Regions from separate parts of the Desulfotomaculum sp. OF05-3 genome, predicted to be linked through region 1. Evidence: a T-box and tRNA genes for the amino acid it is inferred to sense, from the RefSeq annotation. Region 1 holds a T-box; the other holds one or more tRNA genes.
What was found. A T-box is a leader RNA that pairs with one kind of tRNA and senses whether it is charged. The one in region 1 lies ahead of metG (methionine--tRNA ligase), so its partner is inferred to be a tRNA-Met.

Region 1 (8,086 bases):
CTTCTGGACCATGACGGTAATATTGTCGATCGGCACTCCGCTCTCAAAGAGCCCCATGATGATTGGGGTCGTGATATAATACGGCAGGTTCGCAACGACCTTGATCGGCTTTCCGCCGTTGTATTCCTCGGCCAGTGCCTTGATATCGACTCTTAAGATATCCTCGTTGATGACGGTCACGTTGTCGTAATCCGCCAGTGTCTCCTTTAAGATGGGGATCAGGTTCCGGTCGATCTCAACAGCTACAACATGTCCGGCATTCTCCGCAAGGTACTGGGTCATGGTTCCGATTCCCGGGCCGATCTCAAGAACGCAGTCATCCTTTGTGATCCCGGCTGCAGAGATGATCTTCTCCAGTACATGGGTATCGATCAAAAAGTTCTGACCGAACTTTTTCTGAAACATGAATTCATACTTCTGTATGATTTCTATGGTATTCTTTGGGTTTCCCAGATTCGCCATTTATTTCTCTCTTTCTATTTTGGACTGCGCTTTTGCGCAGGTGCTTTTATTTACGCGAACAACGAGCCAAAGTCCGCGCTTGCGCGAGACCTTGGCGACTGTCGCGATAACAAGGGGAAACTCGCGAAGCGTGTTTTCACTTGTTGCATGAGGTGCATCTTGTATACAAAATTTGATACTATTCCGATATTGCAGTCCGATCGGTCTGATCGTCCCGAAACTCCTACTCTGTGATCCGATACAGCGCTCTAGCGTTCTTCGCCGTCTCCCGGATGATCTCTTCCGCGGAAACGCCCTTGATCTCCGCCAGCTTTTCCACTACATACGGAAGATTTCCGGAGAAATTTCGTTTTCCCCGGTTCGGCACCGGGGCCAGATACGGACAGTCCGTTTCCAGAACGATCCGGTCGAGCGGCGCATATTCTGCCACTTCGATCAGTTTTTTCGCGTTTTTAAAGGTCAGCACTCCGCCGATCCCGATATAATATCCCATATTCAGGTATTCTCTCGCCATCTCCACTCCATAGGAGAAGCAGTGGATCACGCCGCCGGTGGCACCGTTGTGTTCCACCTTCATAATATCTAACGTGTCCTTCGCCGCGTCACGGCTGTGGATGATCACCGGGAGTCCCGTCTTCTTTGCGACCTCAAGCTGCGCCGAAAACCAGTGTTTCTGGATCTCCCGTTCCGGCTCGTCCCAGTAATAGTCAAGACCGATCTCACCGATCGCCACAACCTTCGGATTCTCTGCCAGGGATTCCAGCCACTTCATATCCGCGTCCGTAAGCTCCGCCGTCTCGTTCGGATGCACACCCACCGCCGCATACATGAAGGAATGCGTCTCAGCTAATGCCAGAGTTGTTTTTGTCGATGCAATGCTCGCGCCGACATTCACAACGGTTCCGACTCCCTGTTCTTTTAATCCCGCGAGGACTTCCTCCCGGTCCGCATCAAATGCCTCATCGTCGTAATGGGCATGTGTGTCAAAAATATAGTCCATTCTTTCTGTCCTCAAGTCATATGTCGTTTTCTTTTTCATCCGGTGCCGGCATCTGTATGACTTTTTACACAATCTCATTTTTTACAGTCCCACAGCCATCTTGATTCCCCGGATCACCAGCAGATGCAACGGATAAAACAGATAGAAAATCCTTCCGTTCCCACCGCCTTTTTCTCCATTGTAACGGTTTATCAGGAAAATTGCAACGCAAGCCGCAGCGCCATAGAAATCCATATACATACAAAATAAAAACACAATGCAGACAGCCGTGCGAAGCTGTGGTTCCGTGCGCAATGTATACAATATAACGATCAGCAGTACGCCCATAAAACCATAATCCGTTTTCAGACAATAAGCCGCCAGTCCAAAAGGAACCGCCGCCAGAACCCGGATATACCGCTCATATTCCAACGGAAATCTCCTCTGTCCTACCGCCTTCCTGCCGCCATCTCCTGTTTTTTTCCTGTTTCCGTATGACACTCCAGATCCGGTCCCACAGATCAGATCTCCAGCCCAGACTGCCAGAAGTCCCAGAAGTAATGTGAACACCGTATTCTGATCCGCCGGAAAAAGCCATGTTCCCCCCGCCACAAGATCAAAGGGGATCTCCGAAATAACTGCCAGCAGAAGCAGCCTCAGCGCATACCATCTCCGGTCTCTCGTATGCGCCGCACCCTCCGCGATCATAAACGCAAAGAGAGGAAAAGCCACACGCCCCACAAGGCGCATGGCTGTCCCACAGAGACTCCAGGCAACGCCCGAAGCCAGTTCTGACTGTTCAATAAGCCCAACGGCCGCATGGTCGATGACCATGCTGACCAGGGCAATGTTTTTTATCTGTTCCGCCGAAAAGCAAAAGCGCACTTTCACTTAGCAGACCTCAGAACCGGACTTGATATCCTTTGCCGGTGTCATTAATGCAAGGTTGCCCTCATCATCCTCCGCGCAGAGGATCATGCCTTCCGATAACATGCCTGCGAGCTTCGCCGGTTTTAAGTTCGTAACGACCATAACCTTTCTGCCGACCATATCTTCCGGTTTATACCATGCCTTGATTCCGCTTAAGATCTGTCTTGTCTCAGAACCGATCTTAACCTGGGAGCAAAGTAATTTTTTGGACTTCGGAACCTCTTCACACTTCACGATCTCACCGATCTGGAACTGAAGCTTTGCGAAATCATCATATGTGATCTCCGGCTTCTTCTCAACGTCCATGCCCGGCTTCTCTTCTTCCTTCTTTTCTTCCTGTTTCTCTGCTGCGGCTGCTGCCTTCATGGCCTCAACCTTCTCCATAACGTCCTTGATGTCCATACGGGCAAACAGGATCTCCGGCTTCTCTGTAACCTTGTTTCCGTTCGGGTACAGACCGAAGGTATTCATGTTCTCCAGCGATCTCTTCTCTGTGTTTAACTGAGCGAGGATCTTCTCAGAAGTTTCCGGCATGAAGGAGAATAACAGGGACGCACCGATGGTGATCGCCTCTGTAAGATTGTAAAGAACGGTTGCAAGACGGTCCTTCTTTGCCTCGTCCTTTGCGAGTGTCCACGGAGTTGTCTCATCGATATATTTGTTGCTGCGGCGGAAGATATTGAAGATCTCTGTGATCGCGTCTGCAACGCGGAGCTTGTTCATCTTCTCGTCTACTTTCTTGACCGTCTCAAGAACGGTTGCCTTTAACTCTTCATCCACCGGCTCTGCAGCGCCCTTGTTCTCGACAATTCCGCCAAAATATTTATTTGTCATGGAAACGGTACGGTTTACAAGGTTTCCAAGGATGTTGGCAAGATCAGAGTTCATGCGCTCAACCATAAGATCCCAGGAGATCACGCCATCGTTCTCAAACGGCATCTCATGAAGTACGAAGTAGCGGACTGCATCTACACCGAAGAAGTCAACGAGCGTATCTGCATAGAGGACGTTTCCTTTGGACTTACTCATCTTGCCATCGCCCTGTAACAGCCACGGATGTCCGAATACCTGCTTCGGAAGCGGAAGACCGAGAGCCATTAAGAAGATCGGCCAGTAAATGGTATGGAAGCGGATAATATCTTTACCGATCAGGTGAAGGTCTGCCGGCCAGTATTTCTTAAACTTCTCGTCGCTGTTTCCGTCACAGTCATATCCGATTCCCGTGATATAGTTGGTCAGCGCGTCAAGCCATACATAGGTAACGTGCTTCGGATCAAAAGTGACCGGAATTCCCCACTTGAAGGAGGTTCTGGATACGCAAAGATCCTGAAGTCCCGGAAGCAGGAAGTTGTTCATCATCTCGTTCTTTCTGGATACCGGCTGGATAAACTCCGGATGCTCGTTGATGTACTCGATAAGCTTCGGAGCATATTTACTCATGCGGAAGAAATATGCCTCTTCCTTTGCCGGCTGTACCGGACGTCCGCAGTCCGGGCATTTTCCGTCTACGACCTGGGACGGAGTCCAGAAGGACTCACACGGTGTGCAGTAAAGTCCCTCATAATGTCCTTTGTAGATATCGCCCTGATCATATAATTTCTTGAAGATCTTCTGGACCTGTTTCTCATGGTAATCATCTGTGGTACGGATGAATTTATCATAGGAAGTGTTCATGAGGTCCCAGATCTCCTTGATCTGTCCTGCTACGTTGTCAACGAACTCCTTCGGAGTCACGCCTGCGTCCGCAGCCTTTAACTCGATCTTCTGACCGTGCTCGTCGGTTCCTGTCTGGAAGTAAACGTCATAGCCCTGTTCTCTCTTGTAGCGTGCGATCGCGTCCGCCAATACGATCTCATAAGTGTTTCCGATATGCGGTTTGCCGGATGTATAGGCGATCGCTGTGGAAATGTAGTATGGTTTCTTACAGTTTGTACACATGGATTGATTCCTCCTGTTTTTTATCTCTTTTTACGGCTTTTCTCCTGCCGGTGTTTTATGCTGCTGCATCTATACAAATGGATCCTGGCACTTTCAGAGCCCTTGCGCGGCCGTTTACGCCAACCTGCCACCTCGCACAAGTGTGCGTTTTGGGCACATTCGTGCCTTTTGTTTAACAGGACGTTCCTTCGGAGTTTCCTGTCAAATAAAAAAAGCCCGTCTTTAATTATTAAAGACGAGTCTCCCCGTGTTACCACTTTAAATTCGGCGGTGCCTCACGGTCATCGCCCTCACCGACTGTCAAAAACAGCCTGACACGCTAACGGGCGCTTCCGGCACAGGCTAACACGGTTTCCGCTTTCACCTGCACAGCTCCGGGACCATCTTCTGCCGCCTCTTTGCTCCCCTTTCTCACCAACCGGGGTCTCTGAAAGCTTCCTTTCGGCATACTCTTCCCTTCCAAGCTTTTTCCATATGATGCCTTTAGTCTATCCTGTTCGAATAAATTTGTCAAGGTATCGTTTGTTTTTCCGGCGTTTTATGTTGCAGTTCAGCCATGCATCTTCATCTAAACCATCGCATAAATGAACTCTAATATTTTTATTGATTTTTTATCCGCAAAAGACTACACTGTGGTTACCAAAAAACTTTTTCACAGATCTTTGCATCGGTATCCTGCGGATCTGCGGCATCTCTTAACTCTGGAGAAATGAGCTTATGAATCATACATTACTTAACAATCAGGAACGCGCAAGACAGCTCCGGATCCGGGGCGAAAATATCACGATCCTTCTGCTCGCCGTCTTTTCCTTTTTCCTGTTCCTTTTAACCTTTTTCCCGTTTTCCAGGATCTCGAAGGCCATGCAGGGATCCTTTGAGATGGGGCGCATGGTTCAGCGTGCCTTTTCCATTGTTCTTTTCGTATTGTCCCTGCAGTTATGGAAGAGAAAACAGAACGCATGGACAATCTCCGTGGGGATCTTTGTCCTCAATTTTCTGCGCGGACTCATCGGAATGGGACATCCGCTGCACAACGGGATCATGATTCTCGACCTTTTCTTATTTATCCTGTTTTTCATCACGCGGAAAGATTTCTGCTGCCCGGCCGGACGCGGAAACCGCCGACAAACACTGCTTCTGGCACTTTTTGCCATCATCGGTGTCCTCATAAATGTAGGGATCACCTGGCACTATATGCGGCTCGGAACCGCGGACGGTGCTTCTGTCTCCTTTGCCGACAGCTTCACTCTGGGAATCAGTATGATCTTCGGCATGGGAAGTCTTCCCGCGTCTATGGCTGACCGCCATGGAACGGAGTTCGTCCTGTTCTGGTTCAGCTGGGGCTGTATTCTCGCCGCTATTCTCTGTGCCGTGCGCCCGTGGATTCAGAAACAGGCCCACGGATCCCAGGAAATCCAGCATGCCAGAACACTTTTAAATCTTTACAGCCAAAATCCCTGCTCCTATCTTGCACTGGAGGATGACAAATGCCTGTATTTTGGTCACTCAGTCTATGGCGTGCTTCCTTATGGAACTGTCGGTGACACCATCGTCGTAAACGGTGATCCTGTGTGCAGAGATGAGGACTTTCCGGCTCTCCTGACGGAATTCAGAGAATTCTGTCAGAACAGCGCCCACAATATCTTCTTTCTCGGCCTGACTGACTATTATCTCAGTGAATACGAAAAGCAGGGGTTCGGTCTTGTAAAGAGCGGTGAGGAAGCGCGTTTCAAACTCACCGATTACGAGATCAGCGGCAAAAAAGGCGCGAAAATGCGCATGAACATCAACCATGCCACAAAAGCCGGTGTCACCGTCCATGAATACAAGGTCCTTGAGAAACGCAATCCGGCTCTTGACCGGGAATTCGACCGGATCACCGATGAATGGCTGGATGGCAAGAAGAGCGGCATGCTCCAGTTCACCATGGGTACCGTAGGGCTTGAGGATCCGATGGATAAGCGTTATTTCTACGCATTAAATTCTGATGGAAAAATGGTTGCCTTTATCGTCTTTGTTCCATTTCTTGGAAAAAACGGCTACATGGCAGATGTGACAAGGCACGGGAAAGACGCGCCCAGCGGAGTCATGGAGACGATCATATACGAGGCATTTCAGGTATTCAAGGAAGAAGGCATCGGCTATGGCAGCCTCGGTGTTGCCCCTCTGGCAGGATTAAGTGCCGAGAGCAAAAATCCGATGGAACGTCTTCTGCAGTTTATCTATGACCACTTAAATGCCTGCTATGGATTCCGGGATCTTTACCGCGCGAAAGAAAAGTACAGCCCCACCGAATGGGTTCCGTCCTACTACGCATATCTTCCGAAATATCCGACACCGGGCATGCTCTACGCCGCTGTCGAGATCCAGAATCCACACGGGATCCGCGGTTACATTCTGACTCTTCTTAAGGGAGAACTGCACAAATGGAAAAAATGACCTGCCGTCAGGGAATGGCGGATACGCCTCAGGTGTGGATCTATTATAAGGAAAGCGGGCGCGGCACTCCCATCTTAATGCTGCACGGAAACGCGGAGACGCACCTGATCTTTGATTATTACGAAAAAAAGCTGTCCATGAAATACCGTGTCATTCTCATGGACAGCCGCGCCCACGGGCGCTCACGGATCAAGCCGGAATACGCGGAATCAGAGTTCACTACCACAGATATGGCGAGGGACGCAGCAGCGCTTCTGGATATCCTTCATATCCCGACCTGTATTCTTTTTGGATTCAGCGATGGGGCAAATATCGCCTTGGAATTCGCATCCCTGTTTCCGGATCGGACTCGTGCCGTGATTGCCATCAGTGGAAATGTCTCACCGGATGGGCTGATTCTTCCTGTCCGGGCTTTTTGTGTGGGGAAATACTTCTGTCTGAAAGCGGCGACAAGTCTGTTCCGGGAAATCTGCAAAAAAAATCCTGCCGCTTCCTGCATCCTTTCATGTCTTTTCCGTCATCAACAGCTCGCTTCCCTGCTCTGCAATTCTCCCATGATGTCCCGGGAGCAGCTTGAAAATGTCCAGGCGCCGGTTCTCCTGATCGCCGGAACGAGAGATCTGGTGAATGTCTCCCACTCCCGCCTTATGGCCCGGCTGATTCCCCGGGCGCAGTTAGTTTTGATCAAGGGGGCGACCCATACGTCCATGTTTGGGTGTAAAGCGTTTTATTTGAAAATCATCCATGATTTTCTGGACAAATCACAAGCATAACAATAAGCCCTTTTCTCTTTCTCAACAATAAGTCCCGGCACCTCCACCGGTCGGTCATTTTTTATCGCTGTATAGTTCTGTTTTTACCGGCAAAGCATATATTGAACCAAATGGCTGTTTCTTCCGCGCCTGGTCAGCCAATATTTTTCGGAGGTCCGAAGATCTATGGCTTTTAAAACATTCCGCCTTGCTATTGCCGCTTTAGTTTTGACCGTTTTCATTACTGCCTGCCAGAATGACCGGATCTCCCGGGCCCTTTCCCCGGAGACCGGGGAATTTTATTCCTCTGACGCTCTTTCCTCTACCCGATCCGGTCATTCCGAAGAGGAGCGAAAGCTTCAGGCAGATTTCGACGCCTTCTGCACGGAACTGTTTCGAAAAGAGATGGAGTCTTCCGGCACTCTGGATCTTCACTATACGCTTCTGCACCCGGAAAATTATGGAATTGATGCTGAAGATGCTGCTCTCGGTACATACCGTCTGTCGGAGCTCATAAAAAACAGCCGTGAGATTCATGACCTGAAGGAAAAGCTCTCCGAGTTTGATCCCCATATGCTGCCCGATG
Region 2 (8,086 bases), on a different contig from region 1:
CCACGCGTTGGGCGCCCATGTGATCGGTGTCCGCCGCACGAACCGGAATAAGCCGGATTACCTGGATGAGCAGCACACGATGGATGATCTGGATATGCTCTTAGGCCGGGCAGATATTGTTGCCATGGTCCTTCCGGGCGGAAGCGCTACAAACCACATCATGGACGAGAGAAGACTCCGCCTGATGAAAAAGGGCGCGTACCTCATCAATGTGGGCCGCGGAAATGCCATCGATCCGGATGGACTCTATAAAGCCTTAAAAGATGGTCATCTAGGCGGCTGTGGCCTCGATGTGACGGAGCCTGAACCGCTTCCGGCGGACAGCCCGTTGTGGGATCTTGAGAACCTTGTGATCACGCCTCATGTGGCAGGAAATTTTTTCCTTCCGGAGACCTTTGAACGGATCGTCCGGATCGCGGGAGAAAACCTTGCGGCCTGGGCGAACGGGACGCCGTACCGGAATGTAGTGGATTTTACGACAGGATATAGAAAGTGACAGTAAGATAAACAAGTAAAGACAGTTGTTCTTTTGCATGCTTATATGGCAGGTAAAGAGGACGGCTGTTTTTGCTGTCGCACATTCAAAAAAGGCAGGCGGTGAAGGGCTCCTGTGAATATAGAAATTAGAGAAAACAGCAAAAAACAGGACGGTCGTAAAAACCGTCCTGCATAGGCTTGAAGTTATTATATTTAGAAGCTCGTCTCGTACTTTTTCTTCTTTTCCGCCTCCGGCGCATAAGCGATCGGGTAAATAACGGATGCCATGAGAAGCGCGCCGACCACATCGATCACGGAGTGCTGCTTTAAGAACATTGTTGCCAGGCAGATCAGAACCATCAGAATGCCGGATGCCCGGACGATCATCGGATGTTTCTTTAACTCCTCACTGCGGCAGACCGCGATGTGGACACCGACGGAGTTGTATACATGGATGCTCGGGAAGACGTTGATGCACGGATCAATGCTCCAGAGTCTCGATACCAGGTAACAGAAAATATTTTTATCCGGATCGATTGCTGGACGGAAGTCCGTTCCATTCGGGAACAGGGAGCAGACGAGAAGACTGATCGTCATTCCTGTGAAAAGGAAGGTGCAGAGCCTGTAATAATCATCACGATTCCGAAAGAAGAAAAATGCGATGGTGGCTGCTACATATAAAAACCACATCAGATAAGGTACGATAAAGATCTCTTCGAAAGGAATCATATCATCGAGTGCCGTGTGCATGACGTGGTAAGGTTTGTTTATGTTCTCCTGAAGTCTTGTAAACCAGGGGATATAGATGAATGCATAGGATAGCATCCATACGTGCCCATATTTTCTTATCAGCTTTTTCAAAAGGATGACCTCCTTTCCTTTCTGAACAGGCATCATCATTAAAGTCCTGCTTTGTAATACTTTTGTCACATTTCCCTTGCGTTGCCAAATTATATCACTTTAAAAGTGGGGTTTCAACCCCCAGTGGTAAATTTTTATCGAAAAGTAAGGAAGACGTTAGAAATGTAAGAAGGCGGTAAGACTTTTGACATTGTTTCGGCTTTATGGTATGTTAAAGGAAGAAAATATATTCGGATTTTCAAACCGGGAGGGAGGAAATTCATGAGAAATAAGGAACTGGTAAGGGAAGCTTTGGAAGCAAGAAAACAGTCCTACTGCCCATATTCCGGCTTTGCGGTGGGAGCAGCGCTTCTATGCGGGGACGGAACAGTTTTTCGCGGCTGCAATATTGAAAACGCGGCGTATCCGGCGACAAACTGTGCGGAGCGGACGGCGATGTTTAAGGCTGTCAGCGAGGGAAATACGGACTTTCGGGCGATCGCCATCGTGGGAGGTCCGAAGGGAAAAGAACCGAAGGATTTCTGCGCGCCCTGCGGCGTCTGCCGCCAGGTGATGGCAGAGTTTTGCGACCCGGAGACCTTTCGAATCGTCCTTATGAATGGGGACGGGGAGATCCGGGATTACCTCCTGAAAGAGTTGCTACCGTTAGGCTTTACGGGGAAAGCACTGGAAAAATAGAAGGCACACTGGAAAGGATGTAAGAGAAAATATGACATACAGAGATATATTGAAGAAAGTTGATCATACACTGTTAAAACAGCCGTCCACCTGGGAACAGATCAGGGAGATCTGCGATGACGCGGTAAAATATGGAACCGCATCCGTCTGCATCCCGCCGTCCTACGTAAAGCAGGCGGCAGAATATCTGGATGGGAAGATGCCCGTCTGTACCGTCATCGGATTCCCGAACGGGTACAACACGACGGCTGTGAAAGTCTTTGAGACGAAAGAGGCATTAAAAGACGGAGCGGAAGAGATTGACATGGTGATCAACATCGGCTGGGTCAGGATGGGACAGTACGATAAGGTCCTGGCGGAGATCAATGCCTTAAAAGAGGCCTGCGGAGATCACATTTTAAAGGTCATCATCGAGACCTGCCTTCTCACGGATGAGGAGAAGATAAAGATGTGTGAGACTGTAGCTGCTTCTGGAGCGGACTTTATCAAGACGTCCACTGGATTTTCTGCCGCAGGGGCTACAAAGCCGGATGTGGCGCTTATGAAGGCCCATATGACTGCCGGAAAGAAGATCAAGGCAGCAGGAGGAATCGCCGATTTCAACGACGCGAGGGAGTTTGTCCTCCTCGGCGCTGACCGTCTCGGAACGAGCCGCCTTGTGGAACAGGCGAAAAAGAAAGGGGGAGATTTAGATGCCGAAATATAATCGGATTTTTACGATCGTCATAGATTCCTTGGGAACCGGCGCTATGCCGGATTCCGAAAAGTTTGGTGACATGGGTGTGGATACCTTGGGACATATCGCGGAACACATGAAGGGGTTTCATATCCCGAATCTCCAGAAGCTTGGAATCGCGAACTTAAGACCATTAAAGGGGGTTGCCCCGGTGGAAAAGCCGACGGGCCGCTTCACAAAGTTCTCCGAGGCCAGCAACGGCAAGGACACCATGACCGGACACTGGGAGATGATGGGGATCTACACGACGAAACCGTTCAAGACCTTCACGGATCACGGTTTCCCGGAGGAGCTGATCGACGAGCTGGAAAAACGCACCGGTCACAAAGTAATAGGAAATAAGAGCGCCAGCGGAACCGCGATCCTGGACGAACTGGGAGAGGAAGAGATCGCTACCGGTCACATGATCGTGTACACATCTGCCGATTCCGTCCTTCAGATCTGCGGAAATGAGGAGACATTCGGACTTGACGAGCTGTACCGCTGCTGTGAGATCGCTAGGGAGATCACGATGAAGGAAGAGTGGCGTGTGGGCCGCGTCATCGCGAGACCTTATGTCGGAAAGAAGAAAGGCGAATTTGTCCGCACCAGCAACCGCCACGATTATGCGTTAAAGCCGACAGGAACGACGGCGCTCGATATCTTAAAGGACAACGGGTACGATGTGATTTCCGTCGGAAAGATCCGTGATATCTTCGACGGACAGGGCATCACGGAGGCATTCCGATCCAAGAGCTCCGTCCATGGAATGGAACAGACCATCGAGATCTGCAAAGATAAGGATTTCAAGGGACTCTGCTTTGTGAATCTCGTGGATTTCGATGCCCTCTGGGGCCACAGGAGAAATCCGGTGGGATATGGGGAAGAGCTGGAGCGCTTTGATGCGAAGCTTGGCGAACTCCTTGAAAACCTCCGGGAAGGTGATCTTTTGATGATCACGGCGGATCATGGAAATGATCCGACTTACACGGGAACAGACCATACGAGAGAAAAGGTTCCGTTTATTGCCTACTCCCCGTCTATGAAAGAGAAGGGAATGTTTGAGGAACAGAAGACCTTTGGTGTCATCGGCGCGACGGTGCTCGATAACTTCGGGCTTAAAAAAGCGGAGAATATGATCGGGGAGTCGATCTTAAAAGAATTAGAATGATCGGGATCTGCCTGAGATCTGCGTGGATCCGATAGTTTCGTGGAGCAGGTAAAATAGAATAAAAAAGGAAGATCCGCATCCCCGGTATCCGGGAAATGTGGATCTTCCTTTTATGTTCAGACAGAAGTGCGAGACTTATTCTGCGCCGAGTTTCGTTTTTACATCCTCGATGGACATGTTCTTCTCTTTTACGATCGCGTATAATTCAGCCATTTCTTTGGCCTCGATCTGTTTTTCAATGTCCTTTTTCTGAGTTCTTAATGCTTTTAATTTCTGCTCTGTCTCTTCGATAGAAGCAAGGACCTCATTTAAAAGATCCTGCGGAGCAACGTCAGTCTTCTTTCTTCCTCTTGGCATAATTACAATCCCTCCTGTGCAGGTTCATATTATTGGAATCCGCGAATCGGATTCTTATACACTATACTATAAACAAGATGTATTGGGAATGCAAGAGAAAAATAGGAGATGTCAGTCTTTTTTTTAAATCGTGTAGATAGAACAGGAAAAATCCATTACAAAAAAATTTCAAAAAACTGTTGACAATTTCGAAAAAATAGGTTAAACTGTCAAAGCAATCGCGCTTGACGGAAACGTCAGACGGAAGCAATGGGGTCTTAGCTCAGCTGGGAGAGCATCTGCCTTACAAGCAGAGGGTCATAGGTTCGAGCCCTATAGGCCCCATTTATATGAAAATACATATGTTATGGCGGAATAGCTCAGTTGGCTAGAGCACACGGTTCATACCCGTGGTGTCGAGAGTTCAAATCTCCCTTCCGCTACTATGGCGGAATAGCTCAGTTGGCTAGAGCACACGGTTCATACCCGTGGTGTCGAGAGTTCAAATCTCCCTTCCGCTACGATTGAAAATCCCGGGAATCTGAGAAGGTTCCCGGGACTTTTTCGATTATAATAATTTTTCTGAAATTTTCTGCTGTACCAAACAGAAAAGAACATCTGCAATGATCCTGCAAACATATGAAAGGCTCTGTTGGTGTCTGGATTTTCACTTAAAAGATTCCCGGTAATACTGTCGCAAGATAATATCCGACCCAGAATGATGCTGAATTCGCGATAAACGAATAGAGAACAAAGTCACCGTTTTCCTTTTTGGGGGACACTCTCTTCAAAAACCTGCAATACAGACCTGCCTCCAGCGCAAAGACTATGACCTCGAAAAAGACATAGCTTGTGATAAAGGCCAACGGACCGGCATTGTAATGAATGATATTGAGAAGCAGATTTAAGAGAAGCTGCGTCGTGATATTTACAAGCGCAAGGATCTGCAGCTGCTTTTTCTGCCGGAAGCCGAATAACAGCCCGACGACCATTTCAATTGCGATCGTAAGAAGGATACGGACCGCGAGCGATAAAAGCTCCATCCGATAATTATAGGAACGATACGCGTTGATCCGCTCGTTTGTGCTCAGGTCCTCATTGTATTCCACGGATCCGATCCAGACGCCCTCCATGTCAACGGTGTAATAAGTATCAAATGCATAACGCTCATAGCTTCCGCTTGATACAAAGGTCCCGGTTTCCGGATAATACAGGAGGATCTTAAAATCCTCCGGTGGATAATAGGTCCAGGCGATCTCACCGGTTTCGCTTACCGTCCAGCCCCTCTGAAGGAAATAATATCCGTCAGGATCCTTGTAATCTACAAAAGCTTTCCAGATGTTCCGGTCAAGATCATAGAGCTGCTCATTTCTGGCGGTGCCGTCCCAGACTTGTGCAGGTCCTGTACATTTCTCCTTTGAAAGCAGCGTGCCATAGCACAGATCATCGCTCATATTTTTGAACTGGATGCGCACCGAGGGCTTTGGACCCATATCAGCTTTCGCGGTGATCGGAAGTGCTGTGACTGCAAAGATCATGCAGAACAGCAGCATGAAAAGCCCGACATACATTCTTTTTTTCATACCAGGAACCTCCTTTCAGAGCTTGGATTCATAAAAATCAATTATCTTTGCCCTTTGTATCTGCTTTTATTATAATTGACCCCAATATTGTCTGACAAGAAAGAGATGTTTACTATTTTCTTACGTTTTGGCGCGGATGTGTCCGGTACACGGGTAGGGATTTTGCTGATTTGGAATGCGAAGCATCGGCAAAATCAGCTGTTGTCTGCGCATGGCATGAACAGGAATGTATCGCAGTGCACATGCATGAAGTTTAGAAAAAATTTAGCCTTTTTTTAGCGGTTATGTGATATACTATAATCTATATCGTATGCCATATGGCACTGACATGGTCAGAATGCATATGGCTGCACGGAAAATTCTGAACATATAAGATTCGGAGGACGTTATGTATCAGTTTATCGTAAATCCCGGTGCCGGTGCTGGAAGAGGATACCGGATCTGGAAACGACTGGAACATCAGCTGGAAATGAACAGTCAGGAATACCGTGTCTTTTTTACGGAACATCAAGGGGATGCGGCGGAGATCGCGAGAGTACTGACGGCGGAAAAGGATGAAGCGAAGGTGATCGTGATCGTCGGCGGCGAAGGTACCTACAATGAGGTCTTAAACGGTGTCTCCTTTAAGGGACTCCTGACCTTCGGCTATGTCCCGGTGGGATTCCGGAATGCACTCTCGAAGGGATTCCAGTCTTTCTGGAAGGTGGACCGTCAGGCGAGGCGGATCCTTCACCCGAAATATTACAGGATGCTGGACTATGGCGTTATCACGTTCGGAAACGAGGAGATCGTGAGCCGCAGATTTGCCGGACGCTGTGGGATCGGACTCGACGCGGCACTGTGCCACAATCTCTTATGCTGCCCTGTGAGAAACCAGATGACGAGGCTTCATCTGACAAAAATCCTTCGTTTTGGGATCGGATTAAAGCAGCTTTTTCTTGCAAAGCCGACAAAAGGATATATTTTGCTTGACGGGACGCAGAAAGTGGAGTTTAATCATATATATTTCATCACGTTTATGGTACGCCGGGAAGAGAAGAAAAAGAAGAACGGCGGGATTTTAAATGATGACGGAAAAATGACCGTTTACGTTGGAAACAGTGCGAGAAAGACGAAGATGATCCCGATCTTAAGAGACCTTGTGATGGGGGTCCGGAGAAAAGAGCGGGGGATCCGTGTCTTTGAGTGCAGTGAGGCGGAGATCCACCTTGCGCGCCCGTTGGCGGTCCACGTGGACGGTGAGAGCTGTATGTGTCAGGAGAATCTGGCGGTGCGCTGTATCCCGAAACGGATGCGCGTGATCGGCTCATAATAGAAACAGGAGGAGATTCTATGAGAATCGGACAGGGATATGATGTACATCGTCTCGTAGAAGGAAGAAAGCTGATTATTGGAGGCGTGGACATTCCCTATGAAAAAGGACTTTTGGGTCATTCTGACGCAGATGTCCTTCTTCATGCTGTGATGGACGCACTTTTGGGGGCCGCCGCCCTCGGCGATATCGGCCAGCACTTCCCGGATTCGGACGAGAGATATAAAGGGATTTCCAGTATCGCGCTTTTAAAGGAAGTCGGGAAGATCCTGCAGGAAAACGGATATATGATCGAAAATATCGATTCCACCGTGATCGCCCAGAGGCCGAAGCTTTTGCCGTACCGCCCGCAGATGGCGGAAAATATCGCGGCGGCGTTAGGAATCGAAAAAGAACAGGTAAGCGTGAAAGCGACGACGGAAGAAGGGCTTGGATTTACCGGTACCGGGGAGGGGATCTCCGCTCAGGCGATCGCCCTTTTAAGTTCGGTGGCGGATTACGCGCCGGAGGACCGCGTTGGAATTATTTCCGGTGGATGCGGGGGCTGTCCGGGCTGTAGACAGCAGCAATAAATGAATGCGGAAGTAAGCGCCTGTTTACTTTGATGATAGTAAAAGTGCATTACGCAAAGCTGCATGGCAGAAAAATTCGGACAGAAAGATATATGAAGGAGCTTAAGTTATGAAGATCTACAATACACTCACAAAGAGAAAAGAAGAGTTCGTTCCGGTGGAGCCGGGAAAAGTAAAAATGTATGTGTGCGGACCGACCGTCTACAACTTTATCCACATCGGAAACGCGAGACCGATGATCGTATTTGATACGGTAAGACGGTACTTTGAATATAAAGGATACGATGTAAATTATGTATCCAACTTTACGGATGTCGATGATAAGATCATCAAAAAAGCCATCGAGGAGAGCGTTGATGCAGAGACGATCTCCAAGCGCTA

Region 2: it has a tRNA-Met gene. The T-box ahead of metG (methionine--tRNA ligase) is inferred to sense a tRNA for this amino acid. The anticodon was not compared.

What each region holds. Positions count from the first base shown of each region.
Region 1 covers NZ_QWGO01000011.1:68,159-76,244, reverse strand. Annotated here, with positions in the region: gene rsmA (16S rRNA (adenine(1518)-N(6)/adenine(1519)-N(6))-dimethyltransferase RsmA) at 1-462, opposite strand, end outside; gene DXA87_RS07960 (TatD family hydrolase) at 686-1,462, opposite strand; gene DXA87_RS07955 (TraX family protein) at 1,544-2,332, opposite strand; gene metG (methionine--tRNA ligase) at 2,333-4,309, opposite strand; T-box leader at 4,538-4,780, opposite strand; gene DXA87_RS07945 (DUF2156 domain-containing protein) at 5,027-6,748, shown strand; gene DXA87_RS07940 (alpha/beta hydrolase) at 6,736-7,521, shown strand; gene DXA87_RS07935 (DUF885 domain-containing protein) at 7,687-8,086, shown strand, end outside.
Region 2 covers NZ_QWGO01000013.1:30,537-38,622, forward strand. Annotated here, with positions in the region: gene DXA87_RS08735 (D-2-hydroxyacid dehydrogenase) at 1-496, shown strand, start outside; gene DXA87_RS08740 (phosphatase PAP2 family protein) at 691-1,338, opposite strand; gene cdd (cytidine deaminase) at 1,600-2,016, shown strand; gene deoC (deoxyribose-phosphate aldolase) at 2,048-2,722, shown strand; gene DXA87_RS08755 (phosphopentomutase) at 2,709-3,902, shown strand; gene DXA87_RS08760 (hypothetical protein) at 4,038-4,259, opposite strand; tRNA gene DXA87_RS08765 (tRNA-Val) at 4,511-4,583, shown strand; tRNA gene DXA87_RS08770 (tRNA-Met) at 4,608-4,681, shown strand; tRNA gene DXA87_RS08775 (tRNA-Met) at 4,686-4,759, shown strand; gene DXA87_RS08780 (hypothetical protein) at 4,910-5,821, opposite strand; gene DXA87_RS08785 (diacylglycerol kinase family protein) at 6,210-7,133, shown strand; gene ispF (2-C-methyl-D-erythritol 2,4-cyclodiphosphate synthase) at 7,154-7,705, shown strand; gene cysS (cysteine--tRNA ligase) at 7,815-8,086, shown strand, end outside.